4 regions of the Sediminibacillus sp. JSM 1682029 genome follow, and region 3 is predicted to be linked to each of the others. Evidence: riboswitches for the same ligand, from Rfam matches in the RefSeq annotation. Region 3 holds a riboswitch; each other region holds the start of a gene.

Region 1 (4,998 bases), on a different contig from region 3:
GTACAACCAATGGGAAAAAGTCAACTCCATAGCAAGGAACCCCCTTCAACTGGTACTGCTTGTGTGAGTGCTATAGCCTATGCAACGGGAGTACACAGAGTTCCGTTCCTCGAAAAGCATTCTTGGAGGATTCCTTGGACTTCTTCTTGAAACAAGGAAAAACACAAAACCGCCCCTATAAAAAACGCCTTAGCCCAACCTGGCTAAGACGACTAAAGATTAAAGCTACTGCTTATTTAAAAACTCCAATACTTCTTTATCTATCTTCCCTGTTTCTAATTCCCTTTCCTCGAAATTCTCGGTATGGAGGTACTCCGTCAAGCGCTTCTGAAGTTCTTCATCGGAGACTCCTTCGCTCCTTATATAACCCTTGCCTATTAAGCCAGAAATCACCTGCTGCTTTACAGTTCCCTCAAGCGGAAGGATATTGTCCGGTTTGGTCTCTCCAAAATAAAGCTGTTGGAGCTGATAAAGACGCGCGATTTCCTCAATCGGCTCCGGATGGTCGTCAACCCGTAAATCGACAAGCCTGTCATTCAAACCGCCATACCCACCTTTTTCTTTTACAACATACAGTGCCGCCGACTGTTTTCCTCTGCTGTCTCCACCAGCTTCTTGTGCCGCTTGCAGACATGCCAGCAAACGTTCAGCCAGATTCCCCTCCGTTTGTTCGAAGGTTCTCGCCATTTGGGCAACAGTTGCCTCATTTACAAGGATGTTCCCCTGGGCTGCGAAGTTTCGGCCATGGATTCCACCTGCCCAATCATAACATTGCTTCCCAGTGAAAGTAGCGCTGTTTCCCTTTGCGTCCACTATTCCGACCTGACGTTCTTCCCTCTGCGGGTCATCTTTGATCAACTGTTCGATAACTTCTTCTGGTGCATAACCTTTTTCAAGGAGCTCAAGCCCCCGCGGGCCGTATGAAGGATTGGCAAATGCCTGGGTAGCGACTGCTCCCGCCCCTGCCCTCGCCCAGGGGACGACAGCTCCTACCGCAATAAACTTTGATTGAACAGCAATCCCGTGTTCTCCTGTATCCGGATCCACTCCGACAATCGAAAAAGTTGCTACTATTTTTTTATTTTCCATCCTCATCCTCCCCTTAATGACTTGTAATTATTTTAGAGCATCCCTCCCTTAACAACAATGTTTTTACTTGAAAATTGACTCTTTTCTGATACCGGGCAACGAATTAAGCCCCCCCATCCAAGTGTTTCGTTCTATGCAGGACGGGTATTTTACTAATGAAATGGAAAATAAAAAAGGAGGACTTTCAATGTCACCATTTATCCGCAAATATACGAATGACGAACAGTTGCAACAGGATGTAAACAAGCTAAGTCAAAAGGGCATTGATAAAGATAACGTTTATGTTCTGGCACATGACAGTGACCGTACGAAACGCGTTGCAGATAATGCTGACGCCAACACCATCGGATTGAACGAAATGAATCTAAAGAGCGCCGTAGGTAATATGTTCAATAAAAAAGGAGACGAGCTTCGTACCAAGCTGAAAGAAGTTGGTTTGTCGGATGTGGAAGCCAACAATTATGAGGAAGAGTTAGATGAAGGAAAAGTTTTGCTAGTGGTCACCAATACAGATAATGTCGAACAATTATTAACCGAAACTCTGTAAGAGGTGGAAGCAAAACTGGAATGCCAGGGTAGGCAGAATCCTAAAAAAAGCGGTCTGTATGGGAGTTCACTCCATTCAGACCGCTTTTCGCGTAATTTCAAAAGGTTTTAGTGAGGGCTGCAGGAAGGACTCGAGCGAAAATTCACTTGGTCATGTGACCTTCTTGACATAGTCAGCTATGGCCGCCCCTGCGGCAAGCATCCGCTGACAGGCAACTTGTGAAATCCCCCGACAAACGCCGAAAACAAAAAGGACGTTTTTCAGTTCCCTCCTGTTGCGGCAGCCCCTTTTTATCTTGGCTTCCTTACGGAAAAAGAAACCGCAAGTCCGAGAAGCTTTAATCATTACATCCAATCCATGTACTTAAAACATATTCATCTTTTCGTTGATGCTTCTTCCGATTCGGCTTGTTCACTACAAACAATGCAAAGCAGTTTCCCCTCATGGAGAACACCATCAAAAAAACCATCTTTACAGTAAACAGCATCATCACAACGATTACAATTGCCGATAAGTTCCTTCATTAAGAATCCCGCCTTCCTTTTACTTCCCCTATACTCATTTTCCTTGCGACCCAGACCTTGCTTCTGCCAATCTTGGCTGTTTGTAGAACAAAAAGGAAATGACAATCGAACTCAAAATAAATGCCGGAAGCATGTAAGATCCATTATATACAGCGGAATAAAGCCAAATCGGTTGTCCTTCGGGTGCGTTTTCCGAAAAGAAGAAAACTCCCGCCAACAAGTGACCCAAAAAGCGTCCAGTGCATCCCAAAAGCACTCCAAGTACAATATACACAATAAATGCTGAATTTTTTCCAGCTTTCAATGATTCTTGTACTTTTGCAGATACCACTCCTGCCGTTCCGAGAGCTGTAAATGCAAAACCGTATTCAATCAATCCCTGTAAAGGTGTAAGAATATAAGCTGTACCGGTCACGACTTGAAAAGCCCCGAACAATAGGCCGCTTAACAATCCGCCTTTTACTCCCCATCGGAAAGCAACAAGGAATACTGGTATCATGGCAAATGAGACAGAGCCGCCTTGCGGCCAGATTTTGAACGACAAGAAAGGAATAATATCAAGTACGAGCGCCATAGCAGACATAATGGCTACCTCGACCAAAAATAGTGTTTGCCTTGATTCCATAGTGCCCACCCCCTTCATTTTGGTTAACGACAACAAAAAAGCAATGCGGGGGAAGCTTCCTGATGGAAATACCCGTTGCATTGCTTCATTGCCATCAAAAAAGCCGCCATCCCTACGCTAGCATCACCTAACAGGTTCAAAGGGTCTGGACAACTACGTCCACTCTCAGCCAGTTGGCTCCCCCTGAAGGCTTCGGCACCATTTTTTTGTTAAACAAAGTATAACGAAAACTGCCCTGTACTGCAAAAATCCGGCGCGAATAGAAAGTCGTGCCAAGCGGTAGTATCAATGCTTATCGTCAAACTGGAATGACAGTCACTGGTACAGTCGACTTTTGCAGGACTTTATAAGTGATGCTTCCTAGCTTTTTCTTTGGTTTTCTAGGAGCTAGAAAAATTCCCTTTATAGCTTTCCCTTTGGCCTCTTCACATATTTCCACTGCAGGGATTCCCCAGCGCGTTTTACATACAACCTCCACCAGCCCCTTTGTCCTCTTTTCTGCCCGATCCAGGATTTTGCCGGATGTTTCCTTTTTGTAGTTTTCCAACTTCTTTATCCCGACTTTTGATTGCGCATACTGGGTATGGACTTTCGGCTGGACGTTCAACAATTGGATTCCATATCCACTTGCAAGCGCCGCTTCTACAGCATGGTCGACTGCGGATAGACATTGCTCACTGTCATCGACTGGCACCAAATAAATTTTCTGCATGGGCGTTCACCTCTATTGCAGTCTATTCAATTAAGAAAAGAAAGGCACCATCTGTCGAGAAAAAATGTTCACAAGCTGATTATTTTTCTTTTTCTTTTGTCAGTGGATAGACGCCGACACTTTGAATGACTAATGACAACAATATGGCGGCGAAAGTCAATGAAACTAGAACATTATCTTTATCCACCCCAGCTTCTAATCCCAGCAATAGGGCGACCGACATCGTCCCTTTTATCCCGGACCAAGTAATCAAACCAACGTCCCCTGCACTGAATTTTTTTCTCCAGGCAGGAACGACGCTCGTAAAACCAGCCAGTACAAGGAAACGGACAACAAGCGATAAAACAAAAATGATAAAAGCAAGGATCCAGCCTGGAAATGCAAGATAATCTGCCGCATCAATGCCAATAAGCAAGAAAATGAGCGCTAACACAGACGGCTCAACAATGGTCCAAAATCCGTCAAGTGATTCATGGAAATAGTCTTCTTTTTCCGTTTTACCGAATTCCCAGGAGAGCATGATCCCAGCAGTGACAGTTGCCAAGACACCAGAAACCCCGATTTTTTCTGCAATATGGAAGCTGCCGTACGCGACGATAATACTGAGCATAACCTGGTATTGTTTATGATGTGTATAATGGACGGCCCTGCTGAGAAGCCAGCCAAAAATGATCCCCAGGATGATTCCGCCTGCAGACACGAGTAAAAATTCACCTAAGAAGGAACCGATCGAGAACGATTCTCCACTTTTATACATGGTCAAAAGTACCGAGTAGACAACGATGCTTGTTCCATCGTTAACCATCGATTCACCTTCTACAATATCGGCAATTTTTTCATTTCCCGTTGATTGCTTCAATATGGAAACGACCGAGACAGGATCAGTCGGTGTCAGGATTGCCGCAATTAAAAGCGCTCCTAACAGGGAAATTTGAAGGAAAGGTCCACTGATAAAATAGATGGCGACTCCCAGAAGTCCAGCAGTCGCCATTAGGCCTACAGTAGTAAGCGAAGCAATGATCCATTTATTTTTCTTTAACGAATCAAGCGAAAACTGGTATGCGGAAGTGAACAACAAGGCTGGTAAAAAAACGTTGAAAATAATCTCTTTCGTTATTTTGAGAGAATCGAAGTAAGAAATAAACGATAGCACGATTCCTAAAAGTACCAACACCATCGGCACCGGAAAATACTTCTGTTTTTTGTCGATGGAAAAAACGATATAACCTATAAATAATAGCAAAACGATCTGATGCGCTAACATGACCGAGACTCCCTTCTACAACATTCATTTCTATTCTTTAGCCTTAAAGCAAGCAGCTTAAACTGGCAGTATATACATATCTTTTTCTGCCGCCTTTAAACTGCATCCTCGAAAACCGTATCGTATCCTCCATCAAGCAATGTTGAATGAAGCGAAATTTTCCATAGAGAGAAGAGACCGGGATATTATCGTGTGAAGCGAAGTACCCTGCCGGAGTGAGATTTGCTTCATTTGCTA
Region 2 (4,998 bases), on a different contig from region 3:
CAAAAAGTCGGTGACGATAGAAATCGCCTTTTCTTGATCCTTTTCATCGGTGTCTGTTTGAATTTGGTTGTTCTCGTTGTCGTTTTGAGTGTCAGTGTCTTCTACTTCCATTTGTGCGTCTCTTTCATCCAACTCGGTTTCTTTCCCGGAATTTTCTTTTTCCCCCTCCTGTTGCGCACCACTTTGCTCGGAACTATCACTATCGGTAGACATATTGCTATCGTTTTGAGTGTTTTCTGAAGAAGTGTCTTCTGCCTCTTCCTGAGTGGATGGCTTTTCATCTCCGTTAGAGTCTGTACCAGAAACGGATTGATCCTCTGATGTGTTTGTATCTACTTCTTTACTTTTATCCTCTGCACAGCCAACCAGCAAAAGAACGAGCGAAAGCAAGGCGACAGTGCAGTAAAGCAGCTTGATTGGTTTCTTCATTCTATCTTCCCCTCCCCTTTCCACTCCACCAAGTACGTGTTATGAAAAAAACACAATAAATTCATTATAAGCCATGTTATTCCTATATAAAAGGTGGAAATCGAAAAGCCCAAAGGTTTTCATTTTATGGAGAAGAAAAAAGTCGGACACCGGATTACAGCGCGTCTTTAAATAATGAATCCAGGTCGCCTCTCTCTCGTTTTTGTAAACCCTAGCTCAGCTGCATCTCTACAAAAATCCTCTGACTTTTGAAATAACAAATGCAACACCAGCAATATCCTATTGATTAATTGTGAAACATAATCACCAAAAAAACTTAAATTAGTATAACATAATTTAAATATTATGATATACTAATTTTAAAAACGAAGCTGGAGGAGATGTAGATGGCAGAGAAGCGGTACATTCGCTGGTTCAACGAGATCCGTAAAGGAGATATTCCCCTGGTGGGCGGGAAAGGGGCTAACTTAGGTGAACTCACCAATGGAGGAATCAGGGTGCCTCCTGGTTTTTGTGTAACCGCGGAAGCATATAGCGATTTTGTTAAGGAACGTAACCTGGATAAACAAATACTCGAAGAGATAAAACAGCTGGATATGGAGAATAACGCCCAGCTTCAGAGCGCAAGTGCTCTGATCCGGGAATTGATTCTTCAAACCGATATCTTGAAAGCGATTGAAGAAGAAATTCGTGAAGCGTACGCAACATTTCAGTCAAGCCTTCAAGTGGATGACTTGTTTGTAGCGGTTAGAAGTTCCGCAACAGCGGAGGACTTGCCTGAAGCATCCTTTGCAGGACAACAGGATACGTACTTAGAAATTAAAGGGATTTCGGAAGTGATCCGGCACGTTAAAAAGTGTTGGGCATCCCTTTGGACGGCACGTGCCATTTATTATCGCGAGAAACAGCATTTCGACCACTTCGATGTGTCTCTTTGCGCTGTGGTCCAGAAAATGGTGAACAGTAAAAAAGCCGGTGTGCTCTTTACCTCCAATCCTGTGACAGAAAACCATAACCAGATGATGATCAATGCCAGCTGGGGGCTGGGTGAATCCGTCGTTTCCGGGATGGTCTCTCCTGACGAATATATCGTTGATAAAAAGAATAATAGGGTTGTGGAAAAGCATATTGCCACGAAAAACTTCCTTGTTGTCAAAAACGAGAAAGCAGTCGGAACGTCAAAAGTCGCCGTCAAAGAATTCCTGGGGGAAGACCTGGTAACGCAACAATGCCTGACAGCAACAGAAATCAGTCGACTCTCTGCTGATGCACTGCGAATCGAAAAAATGTATCACTCTCCACAGGATATCGAGTGGGCGATCGATGGTGACACCAATGAATTATATATTTTACAGGCTCGACCGATTACCACGTTAAAAAAGGAGGAAACGGGTGTGAAGGAACAAGTGGAAATAAAACGAGTGGCGCTTTTGCGGGGGCTTGCTGCATCTCCGGGCAGGGGAAGTGGGAAGGTAAGGAAAATCAAAGATATCACCGAAATTTCGAAGGTGGAAGAAGGGGATATCCTGGTAACCATCATGACCAATCCGGACATGATGCCGGCCATGAAAAAAGCTGCAGCCGTTGTGACCAACGAAGGCGGCCGGACTTGTCACGCTGCCATTGTTTCCAGAGAGTTCGGCATTCCCTGTATTGTCGGGTCCAACAATGCAACCGAAGTATTGAAAGAAGGAATGGAAGTCACTGTGGATGCCACACGAGGTGTCGTTTATCAAGGCATATTAGAGGAAAAGGAGGAAAAAGATAAAGAAAGAAACCAGACACCATCCGTTATCGACCAAATGAATCTTCATCAGCTGGCTCCGATTACCGGGACGAAGGTTTACATGAATCTTGGTGAGCCGGATTTGATCGGAAAATACAAAGACCTGCCGTTCGATGGAATAGGACTGATGCGTACAGAATTCATTTTCACCCACCTTGTCGGCGCCCATCCTATGTATCTATTGCGAAATGGCGAAGAAAAGCAATTTATCGATAAAATGGCCGAGGGCATCACCAAGGTAGCGCAAGACGTTTACCCTAAGCCTGTTGTAGTAAGGTTGAGCGACTTCCGTTCCAACGAATTCAGAGGATTAAAAGGCGGGGAAGAAGTAGAACCGATTGAAGCCAATCCGATGATCGGGTGGAGAGGGGTTTCCCGTTATATATCTCCGGAATACGAGGAAGGTTTCAGGCTGGAATGCCGCGCCATAAAAAAAGTAAGGGAAGACTATGGACTGATAAATGTGTGGACCATGCTTCCTTTCGTCAGGACTACTTGGGAAGTAAAGAGAGTCAAAGAAATCATGGCAGAGGAAGGTCTCATACAAGATCAACAATTCAAAATTTGGATTATGGCCGAAGTGCCATCCGTCATATTCGAAGCGGAAGAATTCGCGAAAATGGTTGACGGGTTTAGTATCGGGAGTAATGATCTGACCCAGTTGGTACTTGGCTCCGATCGGGATTCGGGAATTCTGAACACCATGGGTTACTTTGATGAACGCAATCCTGCTGTGAAGAAGGCAATCAAAATGTTGATACAAGGGGCACATAAACATCATAAGAGCGTTTCTATCTGTGGGCAGGGACCCTCCTTGTATCCCGAATTTACAGAATTCCTTATCCAGGAAGGAATCGACAGTGTGAGCGTGAACCCGGATACGGTAGCCGACACAAGGAGATTGGTTGCATCCGTCGAGCAGCGGATGATTATGAACAAAATTAGAGAATTATAAATCTCTTTAGCATAGTAACCAATGAGGTGCTTCATCCGAGCTTCATTGGTTTTTTATGGATTTCATTTAATGGTGATGTGTTACCTAGTATGGCATCTCGCGGCACTTCACGCATTTACAAAGAGAGACTCAACTAAATAGACGTGATAAAATCAATCAGTCCCTTTTGTGACGCGGGAAATGGGAAACATATTCTATGTTACTGTCGTTTCTTGAATGAATAGAGGGTTATGCGACCAGTGGTGAGTGGTTTGTTGAATCCGAAAGAGCTTTTCCTGTATTTACACTTATATCCTAGTCTTGAAAAAAGAGCTATGTTATACTTAATGAAAATCACATATGTTTACACTAGGGGTGCCGTATAAGGCTGAGACAGATAGTATTCTGGACCCTTTGAACCTGATCTGGGAAATACCAGCGTAGGGAAGTGGGATTGAAACTTTTATATTATGACTGTTTATAATATATTGACTAAAAGGCCACCCCTATATCCGGGTGGCCTTTTTGCGTCCCGCGAATCGATGGAAAATATGACGAAGGAGCTGCAGTTCATTAAAGACAGCGCTAGCCAAGGGGGGAGGGTTATGGGGAATGGAGAGCTGCATATCGTTTCTACCGGAAATCAACGACCAGAAAAATTAGCCAAAATCGCAGGGGACATACATCCATACATAACCGCTATTCATATCCGTGAGAAGCATAAAACGGCTATGGAAATCTATCAACTGATTAAATTGTTACTAGACAATCAAGTTCCCATTTCTAAAATCATCGTAAATGACCGGTTAGACGTTGCCCATGTGATGAAGGTCTACGGTGTTCATTTAGCGTATCATTCTTTACCGATCGGCCCAGTGAAGGGAAATTTCCCTGAATTCCGCGTTGGTTGTTCGGTTCACTCCCTTGAAGAAGCAACGTTGGCTCAAAAGCAAGGTGCTGATTATGCATTCTTTGGCCATGTTTTTTCCACCCAGTCCAAACCAGAATCAGCACCACGAGGAGTGGAACAATTACGGTCAGTTTCATCGTCTGTCTCTATGCCGGTGATAGCGATAGGAGGAATCAAACCTGGCAATGTAAACGAGGTGATGGAAGCTGGTGCGAAAGGGGTAGCTGTGATGTCGGGTGTTTTGGAGGCGAACCAGCCTCTGGGGAAAGTGAAAGAATATGTTTCCCGACTTTCTATCTCAAACAAGTTTAGATAGGAAGTGCTAAGCGGAAAGGAGGACTTTTAATGCCTGATAAGTACGATTGTATTGTGATTGGCGGAGGGGTCAATGGGGGGTCTGTCGCGTATAACCTGGCCAAAAGAGGGAAAAAAGTTCTTTTGCTGGAAAAGGACCGCCTGGCAAGCAAAGCTTCTGGAGCGGCTGCGGGGATGCTGGCGGCACAGGCTGAACTGGAGGAAGATGGTCCCTTGTTCCACTTGGCAAAGAAAAGCAGGTCGATGTTTCCTGCTCTTGCAAAGGAAATAAAAAAATTAACCGGAATGGATATCGAATTAGTAAACAAAGGAATGTACAAAGTGGCTTTGACAGATGAGGAAGAAAACCGTTTTAAGCATGTTATTGAACTCCAAAACCGGACAGGTGAACAAGCAAAATGGATAAGTCGGGAAGAAGTACGAAGGAGAGAGCCTGCCCTATCCTCAGCAATCCGGGGCGCGATGTATATTGAAAAAGATGGGCAGGTAGCAGCGCCGCAAATAACGCTTGGTTTTTTGAAAGCAGCTGCAGTGCTGGGGGTGGAAATAAGGGAGTTTACGGAAGTTTTCGCTTTTCTTTTTGACAACGGAAAAATAGCAGGAGTAAGGACAAGTGGAGGGAGC
Region 3 (4,998 bases):
GACCGATATACCGTCCGCCCCGGCCATGATCACCTCTTCTGCATTTTTTTCATGAATGCCGCCTATTGCTACAAGCGGTGTGTTGCCGATCAACCTTCTAATCCGGGACAAGCCTTCTATACCGATAGGTGCCTTGGCATCGTGTTTGGTGGCAGTAGCAAAAACTGGTCCGGCACCAATATAGTCTGCCCCTGCGGAGTCGGCTTCACGGGCTTCTCTCAGATTGGTTGCCGACACTCCGACAATAAAGTGGCCTGGACAACGGCGGCGGACGGAGTCAATCGGTTCATCTTCCTGACCTACATGTATTCCGTCCGCACCCACGTCGATGGCCAAATCCACATCATCGTTCACAATAAATGGGACATGGTGTCGATGGCACAACTCTTTCATTTGCAAAGCCAGCAATTGTTTATCTATACCGGTCTTTGCCCCCCGGCCCTTTTCCCTAAACTGAAACATGGTTATGCCGCCGGCTAACGCCTGCTCCAAAACGGCTAACGGATTTCCGGTGCAATTATTACTTCCCATGATAAAGTAGACTTGTAAAGACTGACGTAAGAGCATCCGTTATCCATCCACCTGTTTCAACTGCATTTTTTCCAGCCACCCTTTCTCATCCAACCGATACAGGCAATCAAGAAATGCTCGCTGAAAACTGCCCGGTCCATCACTCATGGAAGCGGCCATTTCGGCAGCTGCCCCATAATAGCTGACAGCAGCTCCAGCGACTGGCAGTTTTTCTCTTCCCACTGCTAAAAAGGCAGCAATCACTGAACTGAGCAGGCATCCTGCCCCGGTAATTTTCGTCTGCAATTGATGGCCATTCCTGCTTACATATATAGTTTCTCCATCCGTGATGATGTCTTGTTCTCCAGTAAGCACCACAGCTGTTTCCAGCTGCTTCGCGGCCTCAACTGCTATCTTTTGGGCATCACCTTGAAAAGCTGAGTCAACACCTTTCATTTCTGCATCTGCCCCGGCCAGAAAAGCAATTTCCCCTGCATTGGCACGAATCAATGATACATCGATTTCTTCCAGGATTCTCAAGGCAATCATGTTACGATAGGAGGTTGCTCCGACTCCTACTGGATCAAACACGACTGGAATCCCCTTTTGATTTGCTGCCTGTCCTGCCTTGATCATCGCATTTACCTGCGATGCAGTCAGCGTGCCGATATTCAATACTAGCGCGTCGGCTATTACTGCCATGTCAGCGGCTTCTTCTTCCGCATTGGCCATGACGGGGGAAGCCCCCATGGCCAGCAGCCCATTTGCCGTGAAATTGGTGACGACTTGGTTGGTGATATTGTGGATCAACGGTTGCTTATCTCTCACGTTCGTTAGTAAACTGGTATTCTCATTCATTGGACTCCACTCCTTCCTTCAGGCCGGGAAGCCCGTGTATCCGGTAACCCCAATGGTTGGTCGGACCGTTACCCTTGCCGATTCCCAAGGTATGATGAATCGCTGCGGTGATGAATTCCTTGCCTGTCGAAACCGCTTCGTATATTTCTCTTCCTTTTGCCAGCTCGGATGCGATGACCGCAGAAAATGTACAGCCCGTTCCATGGGTATGCTTGGTATCCACCCTTGGCGACTGAAACAAATGATATTCCTGTTTGTCATATAAAACATCAATAGCTTCTCCCGATAAATGTCCACCTTTCACAACTGCAGCTCCGGCTCCAAGCTCTTCCACAATCAGCTTGGCTGCCCGCTTGGCATCTGAAAGATTTCTTATCGGAAACTCGACCAGCATTTCCGCTTCCGGAATGTTCGGCGTCGCAATAGTAGCCAAAGGAATCAATTTATCCCTGACCGTCTGTCTTGATTTCTCTTCCATCAGAGCGTGACCGCTCTTGGCCACCATGACCGGGTCGATTACATATGGAGACTGTCGTTTTATCAATTTATCTGCTATCAGTTCCATCATATCGCTCGTAGCAATCATTCCCGTTTTTACCGCATCGGGAGTGATATCCTCAAATACGGCATCCAGCTGTTTTTCGATAAAATCGACTGACAAATGCTGGACATCCTTGACTCCCATGGTGTTTTGGGCCACTACAGAGGTGACCACACTCATCCCGTATACTTCTCTTTCCTGGAAACTTTTCAAATCTGCCTGTATGCCGGCTCCTCCAGTTGGATCTGTTCCGGCAATGGTCAAAGCACTTGCAATCATGCGGTTCCCCCCTTTTTTCAGTTTTAATGCAACGGCTGGATCTGTTGATTGGTAAGCACAGAGAATGGCCATGCTTCCTGTGTATAGGCCATTTCCCAAAAGTTGTATTCCAACAGGCAGCTTTTCAAAAAGGCCTGGGCCGCTTTTTGTTTCTCCCGTTCACTGGCATTGGCTGCCCAGCGGTCGATTTTCCTGCATAATTCATGAGTGACTTCTGCAATTTCTCCGTCTGCATAAAAAGAAATCCATTCATAAAACGGATGGGAATTGTCAGGCTGTTTTTCTTCCTTCAATGCCAAACCGATTTCCAGATAAGTCCATGGACATGGAAGCAATGCTGCCAGGGTTTCACCCATCGTTCCGCTGTAGGCGGCTTTGCTCATGTGGGCGACATAGTGATCTGCTGTGGGCGGAAGCGGGCTTCCTTGCAGTTCTTCATAGTTCACCCCTGCCACCCTGCAAAAATTCTCATGCGGATGAATTTCACTGTTGAGGACGAACCCGATTTGTTCCTGGAAAAAAACCATGTCGGACCTGTCCTCACACTTCGAAATCGCCAGGCCGTATATTCGGTTGAATGCAGACAAATATTCATAATCTGCTTTTACATAGTGAATCAAAGCCTGCTTTGGTACAGTTCCTGCGGCTATTCCCCTTATAAAAGGATGCTGCAGGATTCCTTTGAAAACTTCATCTGCCTGTTTTCTCAACTGTTCGGAAAATGTCATGGTAAAAACTCCTCCCTTTTTTTGGAGGAAGTCCGGAACCTCTGGGAAATGGAGGGGAGTCCATATCGGAGAAATAGTGTGCAGTCAGCCGCACAGTTCCCGGAACGCAAAAAAACCGCTCCAGAAAACTGGAGCGGTTTATACAATCTTGGTAAGGTTTATCCATAGATATACGTATCCCGTCTCCACTTTCCTACGCTGGTACTAACCAGTTCAGGTTCTAAGGGACCAAGGTTATTCCTTATCTCAGCCTTACAGGCGCCCCTAGTGGACTTCCAAAATATTTAACTACTTTCACTAAAACATGAATGGACCATAATGTCAAACAAGCCACGATCATGTGAAATATTCGATTGTTGCCTTTGGAAAAAGCTTGTGGATGGTCGACTTCAATACATCTTTCATTTCTTCCTGTTCCTCGTCCTTATAGACGTACTTGCCAATACCATACCTGCCCCATTTCCATTTTCGCTTTGATTCGTCCAACTCCAGTTTGGTCATCGGATAATTTTTTTCAATGACCCGTTTAGCGGGCTGCGTAAACCGATGCTGGATCAGTTCGAATGTCAGATCTTTTTTTGCGGAAGATGGAAGTGCATCTGCCAGCCTTTCCAGCATTTCCGGATAGCCTTCCTGCCAGCCTTCATGCAAGTAAATCGGCGCAACGATAAAACCGAGCGGATAACCGGCCTCTGCCACTTTGACCGCTGCTCCGATCCGCTCGGCAAGTCTTGAGGTCCCCGGTTCAAAGTACTTGATTACATAATCATCATTGATACTGAATCGGAACCTGGTCCTGCCGTTATGTTCGGCATCCAGAAGGTGATCGACATGGGCAAACTTGGTCACAAAGCGAAGTTTCCCGTAAGTCGATTTTCCAAAATACTCGATTGCCCGTTTCAACGTGTGGGTCAGGTGATCAATCCCGACGATATCCGAAGTACAGGAAGCCTCGAATCGCGTAAATTCAGGCGCCCTGTCACGCATGTATTTTTCCGCTGCGTCAAAAATTTCCTCGGTGTTGACATAAGTCCGGATGTACGGCTTGCTGCCCATCGTCGTTTGCAAGTAACAATAATGGCAGTGCCCCATGCACCCCGTCGCGAACGGAATCGCATATTCAGCAGAAGGCTTGGAGGTATCAAATTTCAGTGTCTTTCTTATCCCTACAACGAGGGTGGATTTTGCATTGCGGTACTTCTGAAAATCGTTTTCACCCGGCAAATTGCGGACCTGATTATGGGAGGTCGTTTCCCGGATTTCGATCCCCATCCCGTTAAATTTATCGACAAGTTCGCGGCCAAGGGGATACTCCATGGCCTTCGGTTCCACATATACCAACTGCGGGACAAAAGGTTTAACCATGCAACCCCTCCGAATCCTCGGTACCAAACGCAGCCTGGTATGCATGTTCTGCTTCCTGTTCCGAGCGGTACACCGCCACTTCTTCCGTCAAGGGATAGTATGTATCATACAAAAACAACGCCAGTTCATTTCCATTTTCCGGATCAGCCACGACGGCAGCCTCCTGCACATTGGCCACCCCTTGCACATGCGGATTCCGGATGATCACATAGACCACCTCACCAGGCATATAACCCTGATTATATTCCATCATCTCACCCAACTCTCCATCAAGATAACCTTATTATCCCAATCCCCCCAAAAAATAAACGGGGTCAGTCCCCATCAACCCCAGAAATCCCACCGACATGTTCCAGGACCGGGCTTCGGGGACAGACCCCATCTATACACGCGGCCGCCCGTGAACCACCATATACACTCGAAATGACGTATAAACTTACTATATGTTGACGAATCCGCCTTTCGGGGACTGGCCCCATTTTCACTATCTTTACAAATCTATCTCGTATTGTCCCTTTGTGGGGACTGACCCCCATTCTCCTGTTTCGGCCAAATTCCCTTCGGAAGTGTCCATTAGAAAGGGGGTGGTTCCATAAGTCGGTGAAAGACTTTTGGAACCGCCCCCTTTTTTATTCGGGTATGCCGATGGCTTCTAATGGCCATATCCTCAATTTGACATCGCCGATGACGCTTTCATCTTTGATGAATCCAAAGTAT
Region 4 (4,998 bases), on a different contig from region 3:
TGGAATGATATATTGCGGAGTGGGCGGAGTAATCGACAGCCCGAGCAGAATTCCTTGGGTAAGGACTTCCACGACTACAAAGGTAAGAACCAGCTTCCATGTGATCCCCTGGATTGAGCGGCCTTTCCTGCGTGCGTTTTGGGTGGCTGCCGCGATCATCAGGACGACCATCAACAGGATGTACAGCATATTTTCAGCGTCGAATACATACTGCAAAAGATACCCGACTGCCAGAAGCTGGATAATCGAGCGGACTGCAGCGATGATTGTATCTTTTTCCAGTTCCAGTTTCAATGCTTTCGATAATAAAAGCGGAATGAGAACGAAAATGAGAGCGAGGGACAAAGTAAGATAATTCATTTAGTCCTCCCCCTTTACAAACCGTCTGACTTGTTCATTGGATGGGTCATTCAACAGACTGCTTTCCCCTGTCTCTACAACCTCGCCAGCGATCATCACCCAGGTATAGTCTCCGAGGTTTTTTGCCTGTTGGAGGTTGTGGGTGATCCAAATCATCGTCGTGCCATACTTTTCATTTATTTTGACAATCAGCTCTTCGATGTCTTGTTGGGAAACTCGGTCAAGCGAAGCGGTGATTTCATCCAAAAGTAAGATATCCGGCCGGTTGACTAGAGTGCGTGCAATTGACAACTTTTGCCGCTGACCACCAGATAAATCTTTAATGTTCTGTTGAAGGATGTCCTGCTTCAGACCGACTAAGTCCAACAATTCTAATGCCTTCTCCCGGCGAAGTTCTTCTCCCTGCAGTTTGAGAGGAAGAGTTAGGTTATCGAAAACACTTCCACTTATCATGGTAGCGCTTTGCAAGGCAATTCCGACTTTCCTGCGAAGCTCGACAGGATGATATTTTTCAATATGTTTGTCCTCCACATAAATATCTCCAGAACTGGTTTTACGCAGGCCGTTGATCAACCGGAATAAACTCGTTTTACCAGCACCGGATGGCCCGACCAAGGTTGTGATTTTTCCTTCAGGAAAAGAGCCGGTTACTTGTTTTAATATTTCCTGTCCATCGGCAGCGTAAGTTACATTTTCTAGACGAACGGCCTCCTTGACTGTCACTGGCATGAATGATTCTCCTTCTCTCTAGTTTGCAAGTACAATCAGTTTCCCCAATATAGACGGTTCCTATTTTCCCTTTGTACCAGATCAATTTTAACAAATATCCTGAAGATTTGCTGACCGAATCGATGCTGTCTATATGAAGAATCTACGCAAAACTCTACCACCCTCAGGGAGAATCAGGTATAATAAAATTAGCGCAACACACAATTACATAAGCGAAACCACAAGGGGAGCTATATGCTGAGAGTGAACGGAACTGTTCTGACCCTTTGAACCTGTTAGTTAATGCTAGCGCAGGGATGTGGATGATGGTGGATCGGATTCTGGCTGTCTGCATACATGTTCTCCCTTGGTGTTTCGTTTGGAAAAGGGGAGTTTTTTTATATGTTGAAAAAGTTGGGTTTGGTTGCATTGATTGAAGCATCATTTTTCGCTGCACTGGCATTTGTTTTTGACTTGCTGCCTTCAATCAGATTGTCGCCATCGATTTCCATCTCGTTCGCCATGGTACCGGTTCTACTGCTTGCTTTCAGAAGGGGCTTCGTTGTCAGTGCTCTTGCCGGCCTTATTTGGGGATTATTGCAAGTAGCGCTTGGGGATGCCGCACGCTCTTTTCTGACGCCTTTACAAGGATTTATCGAATACTTTGTCGCTTTTGCATTCGTTGGGTTTGCCGGCCTTTTTTATCAACCGGTTCAGACTGCATTTCGCAAGGGGAGGAAAAGAACCGCTTTATGTCTCGTGACTGCTGCTGTTTTTGTCGGCAGTATCGCACGTTATTTTTGGCATTTCATCGCCGGTTTCATATTTTGGGGTGAATATGCGCCCGAGGGAATGAACCCAGTCTTGTTTTCCTTTATTGCCAACGGGGTGACAGCACTTGGTGCCGCTGTATTGTGTTCTATAGTGACTGTATTGGTAGTAAGCAGTGCACCTTCGTTGATCAAGCCCAAAGTGACTGCCGCCACTGTCACTCCTCCGCGAAAGGCTTCCTGAGAGATAAATAATAGAATGGTTACGGAAGGTAGGGGTAACTCATGGATCCATTGGACATCCTGGACAATTTACAGAGTATAAAGCCTGTCTACCAGCCTATTGTCAGTGCGATCCGTCATTCGGTAGCAGGCTATGAAGTGCTGGGAAGATTCAGGGTCAAAGGAGAATGGGAAAGTCTCGGCCCCTTTTTTCACGATCCGGATGTACCGGAAGAGTTTAAGGTAGAAGTCGATCAACATCTGCTTCAAATCGCTTTAACAGAAATGCTGGACTCAGAAGTTGACGGTTATTTGTTTATAAATCGGAATGCCAAGCAGCTAATGGTGAATGACGGAGAAGACCTGTTGCAGCTGCTGCTCGATTTCGAGGCAAAAGGGTTTGCGATGAACCGTATTGTCATCGAAGTTACGGAGCATGACTTCGATGAGGCGTTTGAAAATTTAAATCATCTCCTGCTTTATTATAAAACATTCGGCATCCAGATCGCAGTCGACCACGTTGGAGCGAAAAGCTCTAACATTGACCGGATCCGCCAGCTGGAACCGCACATATTAAAAATAGATACGGATATCATCCGCCGTCATAACGCGGATGGTTTTCAGGATATCATGCATTCATTATCCATGCTCGCCAGGCGGATCGGAGCGGCTTTATTGTTTGAAAACATAGAAGATAATTTTCAACTGCATTTTGCCTGGAAGCATGGTGGCCGTTTTTACCAGGGATATTACTTGGCAAAACCGGGTTTTACGATGGACAATCAGTCCGTATTAGGGGTGAATGTAACGGATAAGGTATCCGAATACATCCAACGGGAAAAACAACTGGTGGAACAACGTCTGTATCACGTGCTGAATTGGGAGAAAAAAGTGAAAAAAAACCAGGCACAGTGGGAAGGAATCAAAAATGCTGATCATTTTATCGAAGGCTTGACGAGTGACTTTGAGGAAGAGAGTTTCCGGATGTTTATCTGCGATAGTGACGGTCACCAGGTATCTTCCAACTTTCGCAAAAGAGACGGCCATTGGGAAATGGAACCTGACAAAATAGGGTCGAACTGGGCATTCCGTCCTTACTTCCTTGAAAATACTATGCAGATGAAAACGTGGAGTAGAGGGATACTGTCCGAAATCTATTCGGATATTGAAACAAGAGAAATGATTCGAACGTTTAGCTTTCCGCTGACAGATGAGTATTTTTTGTTTATTGATATCCGCTATGCTTTTATATTTGAGAACGAATCGCTGCTAATCTGATCGGGGCAGCCATCACGCACAACATTAGCTATGAGCCTGGCAAATGCCGGGCTTTTTTTGATGGGCAAAAGGGTGGTCATTAGGCCGGAGTAAATGGAGAGATATAGTTCCATTTACTTATTTTCCTGAAAAGTTAGTTCGTTTAATTGATAAACAAAGTTAAGCTGTTTATAATGAAAGGGCTTACAAACTAGAGAAGGGAGTTTATCATATTGCTTCTCTAAGTTTATAAGATGGGAGGGATGAGGAGGGTTTTGTAACTATTTAAAAAGGAGGAAATGATTGATGCTACAAGTCCTACGAAAACCTATAATTGCAGGCCTTGCCTTATCTTTGCTGGTTCCTGTTGGCGCTCGTTCTGTGGTGGCGGAACAAACAGAAAGTGCTGCTAGTGCCTTAGAAGTTCCATCTATCCAGGAAAGATATCAGGATTCTTTTGCCATTGGAGCCGCTGTGGAGCCTTATCAGTTGGAAGGAACACAGGGAGAAATACTTAAACACCATTATAATAGCATTGTTGCGGAAAACGTCATGAAACCGGTCAACATTCATCCGGAAGAAAAGCGTTATGATTTTGAAGAAGCAGACAAGATTGTACAGTTTGCCAGGGAAAATAACATGGAAGTCCGTTTCCATAATCTCGTCTGGCACAGCCAGGTACCAGAATGGTTTTTCCTCGATAAGCAGGGGAATAAGATGGTGGAAGAAACAGACCCGAAGCAACGGGAGAAAAACAAGCAATTACTATTGAAGCGGTTGGAAAAACATATAAAAACTATTGTGAAGCGATATAGAGATGATGTAGATTCATGGGATGTAGTCAATGAAGTAATCGATGAATATGCTTCTAATGATCGCGGACTGCGTGAATCCCCGTGGTATCAAATAACGGGGACCGACTATATTAAGACTGCCTTTGAAACAACCAGGAAATACGCTGGCGAAGATGCAAAACTTTATATCAATGACTACAATACAGAAGTAGAACCGAAGCGAACGTACTTATACAATCTTGTTGTTGACATGCTAGAACAAGGTGTTCCGATAGACGGCGTGGGCCATCAATCCCATATCCAGCTTGGTTGGCCATCCCTTCAGGAGATGGAAGATTCGATCAATATGTTCGCAGATCTGGGGCTTGATAACCAAATCACCGAACTCGATGTCAGCATTTACGGTTGGCCACCAGTTCCAGCATATCCAACATACGACGCCATTCCGGACAGTGTCTTTACAAACCAGGCACAGCGCTATGATGATTTATTTGCCTTGTATGAGAGACTGGAAGATAAAATCAGCAACGTCACCTTTTGGGGAATTGCAGATGATCACACCTGGCTTGATGATAGGGCCGAAGAGTACAATGATGGGGTAGGAAAAGATGCTCCGTTCGTATTTGACCCGGATTATAATGTGAAGCCTGCCTATTGGTCCATAATGGACTGAATAGGTAGTGAAGAAACACATAATGGTATGGACTGCCTGGACTACGGCAGTCCTTTGTTTTTTAACCGATTCCCATATATGGAACTTATGATTCCATTTGGTTTAAAGGAGACCGTCTTCACATTAATGTTAATACAACAGATCAGGTAACTACCCTACATACATAATTGCATAACCAACCTTATAAAAAGCAACACCCTCAATATCGTTTTGT

The links. A riboswitch is a leader RNA that binds a small molecule or an ion and turns the genes downstream of it on or off. The one in region 3 is predicted to bind thiamine pyrophosphate.
Region 1: it holds a riboswitch for thiamine pyrophosphate, as region 3 does, so the genes downstream of both, thiT (energy-coupled thiamine transporter ThiT) here and tenA (thiaminase II) in region 3, are expected to answer to the same signal.
Region 2: it holds a riboswitch for thiamine pyrophosphate, as region 3 does, so the genes downstream of both, tenI (thiazole tautomerase TenI) here and tenA (thiaminase II) in region 3, are expected to answer to the same signal.
Region 4: it holds a riboswitch for thiamine pyrophosphate, as region 3 does, so the genes downstream of both, thiT (energy-coupled thiamine transporter ThiT) here and tenA (thiaminase II) in region 3, are expected to answer to the same signal.

Annotation. Positions count from the first base shown of each region.
Region 1 covers NZ_JBEWYY010000001.1:264,505-269,502, forward strand. The annotation lists gene ABVF09_RS01330 (hypothetical protein) at 1-30, opposite strand, end outside; gene ABVF09_RS01335 (DUF1028 domain-containing protein) at 226-1,089, opposite strand; gene ABVF09_RS01340 (YflT domain-containing protein) at 1,277-1,636, shown strand; gene ABVF09_RS01345 (hypothetical protein) at 2,011-2,160, opposite strand; gene thiT (energy-coupled thiamine transporter ThiT) at 2,195-2,785, opposite strand; TPP riboswitch at 2,878-2,979, opposite strand; gene ABVF09_RS01355 (universal stress protein) at 3,084-3,497, opposite strand; gene ABVF09_RS01360 (cation:proton antiporter) at 3,577-4,761, opposite strand.
Region 2 covers NZ_JBEWYY010000008.1:146,271-151,268, reverse strand. The annotation lists gene ABVF09_RS14475 (hypothetical protein) at 1-429, opposite strand, end outside; gene ppsA (phosphoenolpyruvate synthase) at 816-3,170, shown strand; TPP riboswitch at 3,511-3,613, shown strand; gene tenI (thiazole tautomerase TenI) at 3,755-4,375, shown strand; gene thiO (glycine oxidase ThiO) at 4,405-4,998, shown strand, end outside.
Region 3 covers NZ_JBEWYY010000013.1:67,758-72,755, forward strand. The annotation lists gene thiE (thiamine phosphate synthase) at 1-567, opposite strand, end outside; gene thiM (hydroxyethylthiazole kinase) at 571-1,368, opposite strand; gene thiD (bifunctional hydroxymethylpyrimidine kinase/phosphomethylpyrimidine kinase) at 1,361-2,188, opposite strand; gene tenA (thiaminase II) at 2,212-2,916, opposite strand; TPP riboswitch at 3,090-3,192, opposite strand; gene splB (spore photoproduct lyase) at 3,253-4,281, opposite strand; gene ABVF09_RS17555 (transcriptional regulator SplA domain-containing protein) at 4,274-4,531, opposite strand; gene lepB (signal peptidase I) at 4,911-4,998, opposite strand, start outside.
Region 4 covers NZ_JBEWYY010000001.1:407,890-412,887, reverse strand. The annotation lists gene ABVF09_RS02030 (ABC transporter permease) at 1-360, opposite strand, end outside; gene ABVF09_RS02025 (ABC transporter ATP-binding protein) at 361-1,089, opposite strand; TPP riboswitch at 1,303-1,403, shown strand; gene thiT (energy-coupled thiamine transporter ThiT) at 1,474-2,082, shown strand; gene ABVF09_RS02015 (EAL domain-containing protein) at 2,124-3,338, shown strand; gene ABVF09_RS02010 (endo-1,4-beta-xylanase) at 3,624-4,784, shown strand; gene ABVF09_RS02005 (serine hydrolase domain-containing protein) at 4,984-4,998, opposite strand, start outside.